3 regions of the Streptomyces sp. BL1 genome follow, and region 1 is predicted to be linked to each of the others. Evidence: riboswitches for the same ligand, from Rfam matches in the RefSeq annotation. Region 1 holds a riboswitch; each other region holds the start of a gene.
What was found. A riboswitch is a leader RNA that binds a small molecule or an ion and turns the genes downstream of it on or off. The one in region 1 is predicted to bind cobalamin.

Region 1 (5,738 bases):
CGGGATGAGCCTGCTGGCCACGCTTCTCGTACTGCCCGCGGTCTTCTCGGGCCTGCTCCACCACGGGCCGCCCGCGCTCGCCCTCACGCCGACGCTCTTCCTCGTGCTCGGCCCGCTCGGCCAGTCGGTCACCGCCACGGGCAACCTCGCCGACGCGGCGCCGGACACCTTCCGTACGGCGGCCGTGCTGTACGGGGTGCCCGTGCTCGGATTCGCCCTGCTCTGGCTGCTGTTGGCGGGTGCGCTGGTCGTGCACGCGGTGCGCGGCGGGATGCGGTTCACGATGACGTGGTGGGCGTTCACCTTCCCCGTCGGCACGTGCGTCACGGGGGCCGCGTCCCTCGCCCGGCACACGGGGCTCGACGCGCTGGGCTGGCTGGCCGTCCTGCTGTACGTGCTGCTGGCTGCCGCCTGGGCGGTTGCGCTGAGCTGCACGGTGCGGGGGCTGTTCAGCGGAGCGCTGCTCGCAGCGCCGCGCACAGTGTCTCCGGCGCGGTCGTGAGCGAGGGCCCGTACCAGGTGAGGTGACGGCCGCTCAGCAGCGCCGCCGGCAGCCCCGGGAAGGCCTCGGGGCCGTCGTCGGCGCCGAACGGGTACGGCTCGTCCGGCAGCGCGACGAGGCCGGCGCGGCGGTCCGGCGCGGTCAACTCGCCCAGGGGGACGCGGGGATAGCGCTCGGGGTGGTCCGCGTACACGTTGCGCACGCCGAGGTGTTCGAGGACGGCTCCGGCGAACGTGTCGCGTCCCAGCACCATCCACGGGCGGCGCCAGATGGGGACGACGGCGTCCACGTCGAACTCCGCGCGCGCGTCCCGCCAGGCGTCCTCCGCGTCGTCCAGCCACGCGGGGCGGGGCAGGCCGCAGCCGGCCGTCAGCATGCGGTGCAGTTCCGTGAACGACTGCGGGACGGTGCGGACTTCGGTCACCAGGACGTCGATTCCGGCCGCGCGCAGGGCGGCCAGATCCTGTTCCCGGTTCTCCTCCTCGTTGGCCAGCACGAGGTCGGGGGCGAGGGCGGTGATCCGCTCCACGTCGGGGTTCTTCGTGCCCCGTACGCGGGTGACGTCGAGGTCCGCGGGGTGCGAGCACCAGTCGGTGGCGCCGACGAGCATTCCGGGCTCCGTCACGGCGACGGCTTCCGTCAACGACGGCACGATCGACACGACCCGCGCAACATGTCCCATACGGGCACGCTACGCCCCTGGCGGGGCGCGCCTCCCCGTGAAGGCCATCCTCCCCGCGGCGGCGGGACGCGTTGTTGCGTGCGGCCGCGCCTGCCCCTCCTGGTGCGTTGTGCGGCTGCGGCCGCCGCCGCGGCATGCGCAGTTCCCCGCGCCCCTATCAGGGCGCTCACGCCCCACCCCCTCCCGCCGCAGCGGCACGTCACCCAGCGGGCCCGGCCGGCGGTCTCAGCGCGAGCTGCGCACACACCGCCGAAACGCATCGCTGCGCGCGCCTCCCGCCGCGGCGGAAAAGGAGAGCGGGACCCGGCTCCCGTGCGAGGCGCGTGCCGCGCGCCTTCCGCGGCGGGAAGGAGAAGGTCATGGCGTGGGTGGTGTTGCGGTGCGGGCCCCGTCAGGGGCTAGGGTGGCGGGCGTAGCTGGTTCGGCCCGTCTGCCAGGCGGGAGCGACGCAAGAGGGAATCCGGTGCGAAACCGGAACTGCCCCGCAGCGGTGAGTGGGAACGACCGCCGTCATCACGCACTGGGTGTGCGCAACACCCGGGAAGCGACGGCCAGTAGGAGTCCCGGCGACAAGTCGCCGACGACGCGCCCGCGAGTCCGAATACCTGCCACTGCCCGCACGCCCCGCACCACCGCGGCCGTGTGGTTCATCGACGAGGACTCGCGAAGGAGAGTTCCGTGACCGACGTACATACGTCACACGTATCGCGCGTGCACGCCACCTCGCACGGATATCCGCGGCAGGGCCCGGACCGCGAGTTGAAGAAGGCCATCGAGGGCTACTGGGCGGGCCGCGTATCAGAGCCCCAACTGCTGGAGACCGCCGCGACGCTGCGCGCCGACGCGCGCCGCGAGCAGGCGGAGGCGGGCATCGAGGAGATCCCCACCGGGCACTTCTCGTTCTACGACCACGTGCTCGACACCGCCTGGATGGCCGGCGCGGTCCCCGCCCGGCACCGCAGGGCCGCCGAGTCCGGCACGCTGGGCGAACTGGACACGTACTTCGCCATGGCCCGCGGCACCGCCGACGCGGAGCCGCTGGAGATGACGAAGTGGTTCGACACCAACTACCACTATCTGGTGCCGGAGTTGAGCGCGGACAGCACGTTCTCGCCGGACTCCCGCAAGCAGACGGCCGAGTTCACCGAGGCCCGGCGCGAGGGCCGGCGGGCCCGGCCCGTACTCGTCGGACCCGTCACGTTCCTGCTGCTCTCGAAGCCCGCCCCCGGCACCGACCCGCACTTCGATCCGCTCGCGCTGCTGGACCGGCTGCTGCCGGTGTACGCGTCCGTACTGGCGGATCTGCGCGCCGCGGGCGCCGACTGGGTGCAGCTGGACGAGCCGGCGCTGGTGCAGGACCAGCCGGAGTCCGTACTGAGCGCCACGGCCCGCGCCTACCGTGAGCTGTGCGCCTCGGCCGACCGGCCGAAACTGCTGGTCGCCTCGTACTTCGACCGGCTCGGCCCGGCCCTCCCCGTGCTCGCCGGCTCCCCCGTCGAGGGCCTGGCGCTGGACTTCACGGGCCCGGCCGCGGCCAACCTGGAGGCGCTGGCCTCGGCCGGCGGGCTGCCGGGGCGGCGCCTGGTCGCCGGTGTGGTCGACGGGCGCAACGTGTGGGCGTCCGATCTGGAGCAGCTGACCGGCAGGCTGGCCACGCTGCTCGGTCTGGCCGGGCAGCTGGACGTCGCGCCGTCCTGCTCGCTGCTGCACGTGCCGCTCGATGTGACGCTGGAGCGGGACCTGGACCCTCAGGTGGCGCGCTGGCTGGCGTTCGCCCGCCAGAAGACGGACGAAGTGGCCGTACTGGCACGGGCGTTGACCGAGGGAAGGGACGCGGTGGGCGCTCAGCTCACGGCCCGCCGTGTGGCGCTGGCCTCGCGCGCCGGCTCGTCTCTCGTACGGGACGACGCCGTCCGCGCGCGCAGCGCCGCCGTGACCGAGGAGGACGCCCGCCGCGCGCAGGCGTACCCGGAGCGCGCGTCCGCGCAGCGCGCCCGGCTCGGGCTGCCACCGCTGCCGACCACCAGCATCGGCTCGTTCCCGCAGACCGGGGAGCTCCGCACAGCGCGCGCCGGACTGCGCAGGGGCGAGCTGAGCGAGGAGCAGTACCGCGAGCGGATCGCGGAGGAGATCCGCGAGACCGTCGCCTTCCAGGAGAAGGCCGGACTCGACGTCCTGGTGCACGGCGAGCCCGAACGCAACGACATGGTGCAGTACTTCGCCGAGCAGATGTCGGGCTTTCTGGCCACGCAGCACGGCTGGGTGCAGTCGTACGGCACGCGGTACGTGCGCCCGCCGATCCTCGCGGGTGACGTGTCGCGGCCGGGACCGATGACGCTGGAGTGGACGCGGTACGCGCAGTCGCTGACGGACAGGCCCGTGAAGGGCATGCTGACGGGGCCGGTGACGATGCTGTCCTGGTCGTTCGTACGGGACGACCAGCCGCTCGCGGAGACGGCCCGGCAGGTGGCGCTGGCACTCCGCGACGAGGTCGACGACCTTGAGGCCGCGGGCACTTCGGTGATCCAGGTCGACGAGCCGGCGCTGCGGGAGCTGCTGCCGCTGCGGGCCGACGCGCGGCCGGCGTATCTGGACTGGGCGACCGAGGCGTTCCGGCTGGCGACCGGCGGGGTGCGCGCGGACACGCAGATCCACACGCACATGTGCTACGCGGAGTTCGGCGAAATCCTCGCGGGCATCGAGGCGTTGGACGCGGACGTCATCAGCCTGGAGGCGGCACGCTCGCACATGGGCATCGCCGACGAGCTGGCGAAGGCCCGCTATCCGCGCGAGGCGGGCCCCGGTGTGTACGACATCCACTCGCCGCGGGTGCCCGACGCCCGCGAGATGGCTGGGCTGCTGCGGCGCGCGCTCCGTGCGGTGCCGCCGGAGCGGCTCTGGGTGAACCCGGACTGTGGTTTGAAGACCCGCTCGCCGGAGCAGGTCGAACAGGCACTGTCCCACATGACGGAGGCGGCCCGGGAGGTCCGGGCCGGCCTCGACTGACGCAACGCCCACGCGCACGGACTCTCCCGGGCGATGCGAACGCCCCTTGGTGCGGGCGGCAGTTGGAGCCCGCGCCAAGGGGCGCCCCGGGTGCGCGACGCACCCGGCGAACATCGCGGAGGTCAGGCCGTCGGTACGGCCTCCCGGCCGGCGACCGCGGCCGGTGCGGTGTGCCGCCCGTCCTCGTCACGCGCGGGGACGCTGATCTTCCCCGCGGCCTTGTCGCCGCCCTTCTTCTTCCCGGTCGGCGCCATCTTGTCGACCATGCCGGGGTTCTTCTTGAGCCAGGCGCGGACGCCTTCCTGCTCGTGCCCCTTGCCGGCCTTCTGGATGGCGTTCTCCAGGCTGGTGAGCTGCTTCTCGCCCATGTGGAAGTTCTTCATCCACCCGGCGACCTGCGGCTGTTCCTCGGCGAAGCCCTTCCGGGCCAGCATGTGGATGCCGTCGCCGCTGCCGAAGGCGCCCTTGGGGTCCTTCAGCTTGGTCAGGTCGAACTTGTCGTACGCCCAGTGCGGGGACCACAGGGTGACCGCGACCGGCTCCTTCTTCCGGTAGGCGCGGTTGAGTTCGGCCAGCATGGACGAGGAAGTGCTGGTGACGAGCTTGTACTTGCCGGACAGGCCGTACTGCTTCGCCACCTCGTCCTGGTAGATCTTCGTTTCGCCGGCGCCGGGCTCGATGCCGACGACGCGGTTCTTGAAGGTGCCGGCCCGGGACTTCAGGTCCTCCAGCGACTTGACGCCCTTCACGTACTTCGGGACGGCGATCTCCAGCGAGGTCTTGTCGTACCAGGCGCCGAGGTCGTCCAGGTCCTTCTTGTACTTCTTCCAGTACTGCTCGTGCGTCACCGGCAGCCAGGAGTTGGTCTGCACGTCGATGTCGCCGCGGGCCTGGCCCGCGTAGAGCGCGCCCGCCTCGTACGACTGCGCCTCGGGCTTGTAGCCGCGCTGTTCGAGGACTTCCTTCCACAGATACGTGGAGGCGGTGCCCTCGTCCCAGTTGACGTACCCCAGGTTGATCTTGTCGCCGCCGGTGCCGCCGCCCTGGGTCATCGGCGGGATCCAGGCGAAGCCGCCGAGCACGACCACGCCGACAGCGGCCAGCGAGGTGACCGGCTTCCAGTGCAGGAAGCGGGTGCCCGCACCGGCCATGGCGCGTTCCTTCGCCATCGCGCGGCGGCCGAGAGCGGAGACCCGCTGGTTCAGCGCGGAGATCATCCGGTCCAGGTACATGGCGATGATGACGACGGCGATGCCGCCCTCGAAGCCCAGCGGAAGGTCGTTGGAGCTGATCGAGTCGTAGATGGAGGAGCCGAGACCGCCACCGCCGACCATGCCCGCGATGACGACCATCGAAAGCGCCAGCATGATGGTCTGGTTGACGCCCGCCATGATGGTGGGCAGGGCCAGCGGCAGCTGCACGCCGAAGAGGGTGCGGCGCGGCGGGGTGCCGAACGCCTCGGCCGCCTCGACCAGTTCCTTGTCGACCTGCCGGATGCCCAGCTCGGTCATGCGGACGGCCGGGGGCATCGAGAAGATGACGGTGGCG
Region 2 (5,738 bases), 1.3 Mb from region 1:
CGTCGAACGAGACGGAGCCCTCCACCGCGACCTGGTAGGCGGAGGCGCGGCGTTCGAAGAAGTTCGTGAGCTCCTGCACGTTCTGCAGCTCCATGAAGGAGAACGGGTTGTGCGACCCGTAGCGGACCGGGAAGCCCAGCCGGGCGAGCCGCTGGTCCGCGACGGCCTGCAGATACTCCCGCATGGACTCGGTGTTCATGCCGGACAGGCCGTCACCGCACAGGTCGCGCGCGAACTGCAGCTCGGCCTCGACGGCCTCCTCCAGCATCGCGGTGACCTCCTTCTCCAGCTGCTCGTCGAAGAGTTCGGGCTCCTCCTGGCGCACGGTGTCCACCACGTCGAACGCGAAGGACATGTGCATGGACTCGTCGCGGAACACCCAGTTGGTGCCGGTGGCCAGCCCGTGCAGCAGTCCGCGGGAGCGGAACCAGTAGACGTACGCGAACGCGCCGTAGAAGAACAGCCCTTCGATGCAGGCGGCGAAGCAGATCAGGTTGAGCAGGAAGCGGCGCCGGTCCGTGGCGCTCTCCAGCCGGTCCATCTCCTCCACCGAGTCCATCCAGCGGAAGCAGAACTGCGCTTTCTCGCGGATGGACGGGATGTTCTCGACGGCGGCGAACGCCTCGACCCGCTCGTCCATGTCGGGCAGATAGGTGTCGAGCAGCGTCAGATAGAACTGGACGTGCACGGCCTCCTCGAACAGCTGCCGGGACAGATACAGCCGCGCCTCGGGCGAGTTGATGTGCTTGTAGAGGGTGAGCACCAGATTGTTCGCCACGATGGAGTCGCCGGTCGCGAAGAACGCCACCAGACGGCTGATCATGTGCTGTTCGCCGGGTGACAGTTTGGCGAGATCGGCCACGTCCGAATGGAGGTCGACCTCCTCCACGGTCCAGGTGTTCTTGATGGCGTCCCGGTAGCGCTCGTAGAAGTGCGGGTAGCGCATGGGGCGCAGGGTCAGTTCGAAGCCCGGGTCGAGCAGGCTCTTGGCGGGTGCGGTGGTCATTACTGGCAGGCCTCGCAGGACTCGGGGTTCTCAAGGGAGCAGGCGACGGCCTCGTCGGACTGCGCCCGGGGCAGGGGGTGTTGGGTCTCTCCCGGCTGTACGGGGTGACCGGGCTGTTCCGGCTGTCCGGACTGTTCTGATGGCCCGGGGACGGTGGCGGAGGCGGCGCTGCTCGCGGCGGGGGCGATCCGGGTCGCCGGGCGGGAGCGCAGGTAGTAGGTGGTCTTGATGCCGCGCTTCCAGGCGTACGCGTACATCGAGCTGAGCTTGCCGATGGTCGGCGCCGCCATGAAGAGGTTCAGCGACTGGCTCTGGTCCAGGAACGGCGTACGGGCTGCGGCCATGTCGATGACCGCGCGCTGGGGCAGCTCCCACGCCGTGCGGTACAGGTGCCGTACGTCCGCCGGGATCCACTCCAGGTCCGCGACCGACCCGTTGGCCTCCCGCAGCGCGTCCCGCGCCCGGTCGTCCCACAGGCCGCGCCGCTTCAACTCGTCGATCAGGTAGGCGTTCACCTGGAGGAACTCGCCGCTGAGCGTCTCGCGCTTGAAGAGGTTGGACACCTGCGGCTCGATGCACTCGTACACGCCGGCGATCGACGCGATGGTGGCAGTCGGGGCGATGGCGAGCAGCAGGGAGTTGCGCATGCCGGTGCTCCGGATGCGGGCGCGCAGCGCGTCCCAGCGCTCCGGCCAGGCGGCGTTCCGTACGGCGTCCGGGTAGTGGTCGGGGTGCAGCACACCGCGTGCCGTACGGGTCGACTCCCAGGCGGGCAGCGGGCCGTGCCGTTCGGCGAGGTCCGCCGACGCCTCGTAGGCCGCCAGCATGATGCGTTCGGCGATACGGGTGGACAGCTCGCGGGCGCCGTCCGAGTCGAAGGGCAGCCGCAGCCGGAACAGCACGTCCTGCAGACCCATGACGCCCAGACCGACGGGCCGCCAGCGGGAGTTGGAGCGGCCGGACTGTTCGGTCGGATAGAAGTTGATGTCCACGACGCGGTCGAGGAAGGTCACGGCCGTTCGTACGGTGGCGTCCAGCCGTTCCCAGTCCATCCGGCCGTCGTCGCCCAGGTGCGCCGACAGGTTGACCGAGCCGAGGTTGCACACGGCGGTCTCCCCGTCGTCGGTCACCTCCAGGATCTCGGTGCATAGGTTCGAGGAGTGCACGGTGCGGCCCGGTTCGGCCGTCTGGTTGGCCGTCCGGTTGGACGCGTCCTTGAACGTCATCCAGCCGTTGCCGGTCTGCGCGAGGGTGCGCATCATGCGGGAGTACAACTGCCGTGCGGGCACCTGCCGTACGTACAGCTGCTCGTCCTCGGCACGGCGGTACGCGGCGTCGAACTCGTCGCCCCACAGGTCGACCAGTTCCGGTACGTCGGCGGGGGAGAACAGCGACCAGTCTGCGTCCGCCTCGACGCGCCGCATGAACTCGTCGGGGATCCAGTGCGCGATGTTCAGATTGTGCGTGCGCCGCGCTTCCTCGCCGGTGTTGTCGCGCAGCTCCAGGAACTCCTCCACGTCCGCGTGCCAGGGCTCCAGATAGACGCACGCCGCGCCTTTGCGCCGGCCGCCCTGATTGACCGCGGCCACCGAGGAGTCGAGGGTGCGCAGGAACGGCACGATGCCGTTGGAGTGTCCGTTGGTGCCGCGGATCAGGGAGCCGCGGGCCCTGATCCGGCTGAACGGCAGCCCGATGCCGCCCGCGTGCTTCGAGAGCCGGGCGACCTGGTGGTATCGCTCGTAGAGCGAGTCCAGTTCGTCCAGCGGCGAGTCCAGCAGATAGCAGGAGGACATCTGCGGGTGCCGCGTCCCGGAGTTGAACAGCGTGGGGGAGGACGGCAGATAGGCGAGCGAACTGGTCAGCCGGTACAGCTCGGCGACCTCCTCCAGCGCCTCCTGGGACACACCGTCCGCCAGACCGCACGCCACCCGCAGCAGGAAGTGCTGCGCCGTCTCGGTGACCTGACGGCTGGTCGGATGCCGCAGCAGGTAGCGCGAGTGCAGCGTGCGCAGCCCGAAGTAGCCGAACCGGTCGTCGGCGCCGTCCGCGACGGCCTGTTCGGCCAGCGCGTCCAGACGCGCCGCGTGCCGCCGTACGAAGTCCGCCGTGCCGTCCGCGATCAGCCCCTCCCGGTGGCCGGTGGCGACGGAGGCGGAGAAGGACACCGCGCCCTGCGCGGCGGCCTCCTCCCGCACGGTGCGGGTGAGCAGCCGCGCGGCGAGCCGCGAGTACTCCGGTTCCTCGGCGGTCAGCCCCGCGGCGGCCTCGGTCGCCAGGGACCGCAACTCGGCCTCATCGGCGCCCGGTTGCCGTCCGAGCCGTACGGCGGCGGCGATCCGCTCCGGGTCGGTGGCCGGCAGTCCGGCGCTGAGCTCCCGCAGGGTGTTCAGCAGCCGGCCGGCCGCTGAACCGGGCTCGTCGGACCGCGGTTCCCCGCCGGACGGGCCCGACGTGCCGGCGGGTGCTGCTGGTGCGATGGTCACTGGACGCGCTCTCCCTCGCATGCGGGGCCGCGAGAGCGAGTCGGGACGGGGCGCGTACGGGGGCCGCCGCACCGGCGCGGGGCACACCCGTCAGCGTCCGCCGGCTCAACCCACGAAGCCCGGACGACAGTTCACACTGCCGGCAGGCACTCGGACTTGTGTGGGCAGACAAAGCAGCCCATCACTCACCGTTGCGGGACAGTTCCGGACTTGCACCGGATTCCCCTGCGGCGACAGCGAGCACGAGCATACATCTTGTGCTGCCCCGTGCGCCCCACCCCATATCTTGTGTCGCCGGTCAATCCGCTGGGGACAGTTCCACCCCGAAGGTCAGCAGGGTGAACTCCGGGGCCGGACCCCAGTCCCGATCGGGGCTGCGGACGAACCCCAGCCGCCCGTACAGCCGGTGGGCCGGAGCCATCCGCGGGGAGCTCGACATGACGACCCGTTCCAGCCCCTGCTCGCGGGCCCGGTCCAGACAGGCCCGCACCAGCGCCTCACCGACGCCGCGCCGCCGTCCCGCCCCGCGCACGGCCAGCATCCGGAACTCGCCCTCGCCGGGGCGCGAGACCTCCGCGTACGCCCCGTCGGGTCCCGTGTAGGTCACGCTGCCCAGCAGTTCGCCGGTCGCCGAGTCCACGGCGACGAGCAGTTCGGCCCGCGCCGCACGGCCCCGCGCGTCGCGCAGGGTGGTCAGATAGCTGTCGGCCTCCCCGAAGTCCAGCAGACCGTCCCCGAGATACGCCTCCGCGGTGAGCTCCCCGACCTCGTCCAGCTCGCCGGAGTGTGCGCGTCTGATGCTGAAGTCCATGCGGCAAGCATGCGGCACCCCACTGACAGCGGTCAGTGGGGTGCCGTGGTGTCCGGTGCGGCAGTGCGCGGCGTCAGCGGCTGTCCGTACGGCCCGCGTCGGGGTCGTCGCCCGGACTCGCCGCGGCGGCAGCCAGTTCGGCCTTCTCCTCCTTGGTGGTGATCAGGCCGGCCGGTGCCACGATCCGGGACTGTTCGTACGGGGCCTCGTGCAGCCGGGCCGCGATGCCGCTCCGCTGCTCCCGCAGCGAACGCACGCAGGTGCGCGCCGAGTCCGCCAGGACCACGACAACCAGCAGGGCGAACAGTGCGGAAAGCACCCCGTCCACCGTGGTGTTGGTGACGATGGTGTGCATGTCGTCCATGGTCTTGGCGGGCGGCAGCACCTTGCCCTGCTCGATGGCGTCCTGGGTGACCGAACGCTGCTTGAAGAAGCCCACCTTGGGATCGGACGAGAACACCTTCTGCCAGCTCGCGGTCAGCGTCACGACCGCGTCCCACACCAGCGGAATGCCCGTCACCCAGGCCCACTTGAGCCGTCCGGACTTGATCAGCAGCGTCGTGGCGACCGCCAGGGCGACCGCGGCCAGCAGCTGGTTGGCGATGCCGAAGAGCGGGAAGAGCTGGTTGATGCCGCCCAGCGGCTCGTGCACGCCGACCCACAGGAAGTAGCCCCACAGCGCCACGACGATGGCGCTGGTGAGCCACAGTCCGGGCTTCCAGCTGATGTTGCGGAACTTCGGCATGACGTTGCCGAGGGTGTCCTGCAGCATGAACCGGCCCACCCGGGTGCCCGCGTCGAGCGCGGTCAGGATGAACAGCGCCTCGAACATGATCGCGAAGTGGTACCAGAACGCCTTCATCCCGGCGCCGCCGACCACTTGGGAGAAGATCTCGGACACGCCGACCGCCAGTGTCGGCGCACCGCCCGTACGGGACAGCAGCGACTGTTCCTCCACCGCCTTGGCCGCGGCGGCGAGCTGGTCGGGCGAGATGGAGTAGCCGAAGCCGGCGACCGCCTGCGAGGCGGACTGTACGGAGTCGCCGATGACGCCCGCGGGAGCGTTCATCGCGAAGTACAGGCCGGGGTCGATGATGCAGGCCGCCACCATCGCCATCACGGCGACGAAGGACTCCATCAGCATCGCCCCGTACCCGATCATCCGGATCTGGGACTCCTTCTGGATCATCTTCGGGGTGGTGCCCGAGGAGATCAGGGAGTGGAAGCCGGACAGGGCGCCACAGGCGATGGTGATGAAGACGAACGGGAAGAGCGCGCCGGCGAAGACCGGTCCGGTGCCCTTCGTGGCGAAGTCCGTGACCGCGTCCATCTTCATCGTCGGCAGGGCGACGACGACGCCGAGCGCGAGCAGCGAGATGGTGCCGATCTTCATGAAGGTGGACAGGTAGTCGCGCGGCGCCAGCAGCATCCACACCGG
Region 3 (5,738 bases), 3.2 Mb from region 1:
GGCCAGCAGGTGCGGAATCGCGTCCGGCTCCACGATCACCGTGGCCTCCCGGTCGCCGATGCCCCGCACCACCTTGTCCAGCCACTGCCGGTAGGCGTCGCCGTCCGCCGCGCCGCCCTTGGAGTACTGGCCGCAGTCGCGGTGCGGCAGGTTGTAGAGCACCATCAGCGCGCCGCGGTCCGCCTTCTCGGCGGTGCTCGTCAGCTTCCGGGTCTCGCCCTCCGGGTCCTCGGTGCCCACCCAGTCGGCCACCGGCTGCCGCGCGATCTTGTCGATCGCCGCGGCCTGCTGGTCCTTGCCGTCCTTGCGGAACGCGGCCGCTTCCCGAGCCGCCTTGCTCTGCGGATCGACCCAGAACGGGGCGGTGTCTCTGGGCCGTTGCTCCGTTCCCCCGGCGTCGTCGCCCCCGCCGTCGTCCGAGGAGCCTGAGCACCCCGCCAGCAGCATCGCGCCCACCGCGGCGGCAGCCGCGGCTCTCGTCAGCCGCGCGCCCGAACGCGCGCCCCGCGTGGTCCTGTCGGCACAGGTGTACCCGTACATCCACTCCCCCCTCGGCCGTACTGCGCGGGGACCGGCCCCGAGAGGCCACTCCCCTGCCCCCTCGCCGCACCCCGCCGGACCGCACCATCGTGTCACAGCGCCCTCCCGTGAAGGCCGCCGCGCGGAACTGTCGACCAGCTGTTACCCGCACGCCCGCCTCCGGCCGCGCATAGGATGTGGGTCCACCAGGCCGCACGGGCACGCAAGGAGGAGGGTGTGGTCAGCCACGAACTGGCAGCCGTCCTCAACGAGCTGACAGCCCACCCCGGTTTCCCGCTCTCCACGGAGACGGCCCGCCGTATCTGCTCCGCACTCGGTGTCGACGGGGCAGCCGTCTCCCTCGCGCACGACGGCCCGCCGCCCGGCGAACAGCTGTGGTCCTCGGGGCGTACGGCGGGCGAGCTGGAGGAGCTCCAGTTCACCCTCGGGGTCGGGCCCGGCGTCGACACGGCGCGCAGCGGAATCATGGTGCTCGAACCGGAGCTGCGTACCGTCCCCGCCGACCGCTGGCCGGGGTTCCCGCCGGGGGCCCAAGAGCTGGGCGTACAGGCGGTGTTCAGCTTTCCGCTGCAGATCGGCGCCATCCGCGTGGGCGTCCTGCTGCTGCACAGGGGCACTCCCGGGACGCTGTCCCAGGAGACGCTCGGCCGGGCGCAGATCCTGTCCGGGGCGCTGGCGCTGTCGCTGCTCGGCGGCCGGGACGCGCAGGGCGACGGCAAACCGCTGCACGACAGTTCGCCGCTCGTCGTGGACTGGGTCGCGGACCGTGCCGCGCTGCGCAGGGCCGAGGTCCATCAGGCGACCGGCATGGTGTCGGTGCAGCTGGGGGTCACACCGGAACTCGCCCTGCTGCGGCTGCGCGTGCACGCGTACACGCGCGGTCTCGCCCTGCTCGACGTGGCCAGGGACGTGGTGGCGAGGAAGCTGCGGCTCACAGACGACGGCCAGGACGGCGAGAGGGATACGAAGTGAAGTGTGTGCCCCCGAAGACCGGCTCGCGCGGCCGCTTCCGCGACGAAGGGACGGGACCGTGATGAGCACGAACCGCGAGCAGCGTCTCGCCGAGACCTTCGTGGAGCTGGCCGACACCCTGGTCGACGACTTCGACGTGGTGGACTTCCTGCACCGGCTCGCGGTGCGCTGTGTCGACCTGCTCGATGTGACGGCGGCCGGGCTGATGCTCGCCGACCCGCAGGGCGATCTGCACACCGCGGCGGCCTCCGCCGAACAGCCGTGGCTGCTGGGGCTGTTCGACCTCCAGCAGGAGCAGGGACCCTGCTTCGAGTGCTACCGCACGGCGGCTCCCGTACCGCCGCACGGCATGACGGAGACCCTGCGGCGGTGGCCGGAATTCGGCACCGCCGCACAGCAGGCGGGCTTCGCCTCCTCGTACACGGTGCCGCTGCGGCTGCGCGAGGACGTCATCGGAGCGCTCCAACTGCTCACCAACGCACCGGAAGAGGCCGCGCCCCCGGCGGACGGGATGCAGGTCGCGCAGGCCCTCGCGGACGCCGCGACCCTCGGCATCCTCCAGCAGCGCACCCTGCGGCAGCGTGAACAGCTCGCCGGCCAGCTCCAGTCGGCGCTGGACAGCCGCGTGGTGGTGGAGCAGGCGAAGGGAGTGCTCGCCGAACGCCGCGGCGTCAGCGTGGACGAGGGCTTCGCGATGCTGCGCGGCTACGCCCGCTCGCACGGGGCGCGGCTGTCCCAGGTGGCGCGGGACGTCGTCGACGGCAGGCTCGGCCTTCCCCAGCCGGGCCCCTCCCAACGGTGAACTGCCGTCCGCGGGCGGCCGGATGACCGCCCGCCCCCGGCCGGCTGTTCCGCGCCGCGGATGGCCTGAAGACGCCCTGCTGCGGCCGGTTGCATGACTGACGGATCAGCCCCGCTCGCCTAATCTTGCCCCTGTGGCCCCGGACCCCGGCCCCGCGTACTCCCCCTCTTTCCTGGGCTCATTCCTCTCGCGGCCCGGAACCCGGGGGGATGAGACGCCCGGCCGGAGTCCTCGGGCACGAGGGGGGCGGACACCGGCCGGGCGTCGGCCACCTCACGCGGGCCGCGCGACCGCACGCCGGTACGGCCGTGTTGACAGTGGTCAGCCACCCTGGGACTCTCCTGGCGGCACATATTCATACTGAGGCGACGGTGTACAGGAACCCGGTGCGAATCCGGGGCGGTCCCGCCACTGTGTCCGTACGTCCGCGACAGCCGAGTGCTGTCCGGCCGGCGTACGGGAGTCAGGAACTGACCCGTCGCTTCTCCCAACGGGGCGTGGAAACCCCAGGAGGAGTACCAATGTCCCTGCACACCGCGGGTCCGACGAACAGCACTGTGTCCCCGGCGGCGGACGCCGCCACGCTCGGCGCACGCGACTGGATGATCGCGGCGGCAGCCGCGATCGTCGCACTGATCGCCCTCTACGCCGTCTTCGTCGACAACGGCACCGTCATCTCGGCGACGGGCAACTACCTGCACGAGTTCTCCCACGACGGCCGGCACCTCTTCGGCGCCCCCTGCCACTGACGGGGCCCGGCACGATGACAACCGCACACACCGAAACACCGTCCCCCTCCGGCACCCCGGCGGAGGCCGGCGCCGCCGTGCGTCCCGTGCTGCCCCTGCTGCGGCGCGGGCTCGCGGCGGGCGGCCTCGCCGGGCTGGTCTCCGGACTCTTCTCGCTGCTGCTGGCCGAACCTCTGATGGACCGGGCGATCCGGCTGGAGGAGGAGCGCGCGCAGCACGAGCACGCCGGGCACGGCGGCGGGGGCCACCAGCACGCCGCCGAGGAGCTCTTCTCGCGCGGCACCCAGCACACGGGCCTGGTCGTCACCGCCGTGATCGTCGGCCTCGCGCTGGGCGTCTTCTTCGCTCTCGTGTACGCGCTGGCACACCGTCACGATCCGCTGCGGCACCGGCCGTGGGAGCGCGCCCTCACCCTCGCGGGTGCGGGATTCCTCGCGCTGTCCCTGCTGCCGGGGCTGCGCTATCCGGCCAACCCGCCGGGTGTCGGCGACGCCGGTACGGTCACCGACCGGCAGTTCATGTGGCTGGGCGCGCTGGCCGTCGGCGTACTCGGGCTGCTGCTCGCGTGGCAGCTGCACCGCCGTCTCGCCCGTGCGGGCCGCTCCTCCGCGGTCTGCCAACTGGCCGTCGCGGCAGCGGTGGTGGCCACTCTCGGCCTGATGTTCCTGCTGCCCGGCAACCCCGACCCGGTGCCGGTCCCGGCCCCGCTGCTGTGGGACTTCCGGGTGCTGTCGCTGGCCTCGCACGTCCTGCTGTGGGCCGCGCTGGGCGTGACGTTCGGCGCGCTCGGGCTGCGCGCGGCACGGGCCGCCGGCCGTACGGACGCCGGCGGGGAGCAGGACCGGGGCTCAGCCGCGGCGTGACCCGGTGAGGTAGGCGGAGACCACCCGCTCCGGGGTGCAGCCACGGGCCCCCGCGCCCGTGGCGTCGCCGCAGACCCGGAGTTCGAGCACGGCACGGTCCCGCGGCGCCGCTCCGTCCCGTACGGCTGCTCCGTCCCATACGGCTGCTCCGTCCCGTACAGCTGCTCCGTCCCGGGCGGCTGCCCCGTCCCCTTCCCCGGCGGGGCCGCCGCCCGGGTCCGTCCGCACCGCCGACACGGTGAACTCCGCGACGGTCCCGTCGGCCCTGCCGACGGACAGCTTCGCGCCCCGCACGGGCCGCCGTTCCGGGCCCGCGGCGCTCCGCGCCTCCAGCCGCGCCGTGCCCCCGGCGCCGGGCACGGGCCCCGTACCGTCCCAGCGGACGGGCCCCGTTCCCGGTGCGGGCGGCGGGGCACCGTCCGCCTCCCCCACTGTGCCCGCTCCGTGTCCGGCGACCGGCTCGTGCAGGCCGAGCGCCGCGAAGTCCAGCCGTTCCGGGCGGGGTTGGCCCTCCAGCGGGTCGTGCGCCGCGGGCAGTTCGGGCCGCTGTTCGCCCGCCGCGAGCCGCGCCAGCGGCGAACCCTGTGCGGAGCCGCCGGTGTCGGGGCGGCTCGCGCCGTCGGTGAGCTTGTAGCCCCACACCCACAGCGCGGAGAGCAGCAGAACCCAGGCGGCGGCGGTCAGGAACCGGCCGCGCCCGGACGTACGGGGCATCGTGTCGTCCGCGAACATCGGCCGGTGCACCTCCCTGGAAGCTGCTACCGACCTTCGCGGCCCCGCCGCGCGCCCGCATCCGCTGCCGGTGCCGGATACTCCGTACGGGCCGTCAGATGCCGTGCGCCCGCGCCCCTTTCACCCACACAGCAGGGCCCCACACAGCAGGGGACCCCGCATGCCATGCGCTGCGGGGTCCGGACGCGGGGTCGCTCAGATGCGGTCGACCAGGTCCGCGATGGAGTCGACGACGGTCGTCGGGCGGTACGGGTGCCGGTCGATCTCCTCGGGCTGCGTGAGCCCGGTCAGCACGAGGAAGGTCTCCAGACCCGCCTCCATACCGGCGCGCACATCGGTGTCCATCCGGTCACCGATCATGGCGGTGGTCTCCGAGTGCGCCCCGATCGCGTTGAGTCCGGCGCGCATCATCAGCGGGTTGGGCTTGCCCACGAAGTACGGGTCCTGGCCCGTGGCCCGGGTGATGAGCGCCGCGACGGAGCCGGTGGCGGGCAGCGCGCCCTCCGTGGAGGGCCCCGTCTCGTCGGGGTTGGTGGCGATGAAGCGCGCGCCGTTGTTGATGAGCCGGATCGCCTTGGTGAGCGCCTCGAAGCTGTACGTACGGGTCTCGCCGAGCACCACGTAGTCCGGGTCGACGTCGGAGAGCACGTAGCCGATGTCGTGCAGCGCCGTGGTGAGACCGGCCTCCCCGATGACGTACGCGGTGCCGCCGGGCCGCTGGTCGTCGAGGAACTGGGCGGTCGCCAGGGCCGAGGTCCAGATGCTGGAGACCGGGACGTCCAGGCCGATGCGCGCCAGCCGCGCGTGCAGATCGCGCGGCGTGTACATCGAGTTGTTGGTCAGCACCAGGAACGGGCGTCCGGACTCCTTCAGGCGCTTTATGAAGGAGTCGGCGCCCGGGACGGGCACGCCCTCGTGCATGAGGACACCGTCCATGTCGGTGAGCCAGGACTCGATGGGCTTGCGCTCTGCCACGTGACAGCTCCTGCCGTGCGTAACTGGGGTGCGTAACGGCGTGCGGTCCGGCCGCCGCGTTCAGCGTAACCGCAGCCACCGGCCCCGTGCGCCCCGTGTGCATCA

Region 2: it holds a riboswitch for cobalamin, as region 1 does, so the genes downstream of both, AC3AGO_RS13020 (ribonucleoside-diphosphate reductase subunit alpha) here and metE (5-methyltetrahydropteroyltriglutamate--homocysteine S-methyltransferase) in region 1, are expected to answer to the same signal.
Region 3: it holds a riboswitch for cobalamin, as region 1 does, so the genes downstream of both, AC3AGO_RS21800 (CbtB domain-containing protein) here and metE (5-methyltetrahydropteroyltriglutamate--homocysteine S-methyltransferase) in region 1, are expected to answer to the same signal.

What each region holds. Positions count from the first base shown of each region.
Region 1 covers NZ_JBXYWZ010000002.1:1,711,036-1,716,773, forward strand. Annotated here, with positions in the region: gene AC3AGO_RS07760 (TDT family transporter) at 1-502, shown strand, start outside; gene AC3AGO_RS07765 (helical backbone metal receptor) at 450-1,184, opposite strand; cobalamin riboswitch at 1,602-1,795, shown strand; gene metE (5-methyltetrahydropteroyltriglutamate--homocysteine S-methyltransferase) at 1,863-4,190, shown strand; partial or broken gene AC3AGO_RS07775 (ABC transporter permease/substrate binding protein) at 4,373-5,738, opposite strand, start outside.
Region 2 covers NZ_JBXYWZ010000002.1:2,968,761-2,974,498, reverse strand. Annotated here, with positions in the region: gene AC3AGO_RS13025 (ribonucleotide-diphosphate reductase subunit beta) at 1-1,006, opposite strand, end outside; gene AC3AGO_RS13020 (ribonucleoside-diphosphate reductase subunit alpha) at 1,006-3,489, opposite strand; adenosylcobalamin-variant (AdoCbl-variant) riboswitch at 3,626-3,726, opposite strand; gene AC3AGO_RS13015 (GNAT family N-acetyltransferase) at 3,788-4,300, opposite strand; gene AC3AGO_RS13010 (carbon starvation CstA family protein) at 4,374-5,738, opposite strand, start outside.
Region 3 covers NZ_JBXYWZ010000002.1:4,958,681-4,964,418, reverse strand. Annotated here, with positions in the region: gene AC3AGO_RS21815 (glycoside hydrolase family 6 protein) at 1-540, opposite strand, end outside; gene AC3AGO_RS21810 (ANTAR domain-containing protein) at 757-1,512, shown strand; gene AC3AGO_RS21805 (ANTAR domain-containing protein) at 1,574-2,314, shown strand; cobalamin riboswitch at 2,667-2,808, shown strand; gene AC3AGO_RS21800 (CbtB domain-containing protein) at 2,836-3,063, shown strand; gene AC3AGO_RS21795 (CbtA family protein) at 3,078-3,926, shown strand; gene AC3AGO_RS21790 (sortase family protein) at 3,912-4,658, opposite strand; gene AC3AGO_RS21785 (HAD-IIA family hydrolase) at 4,854-5,633, opposite strand.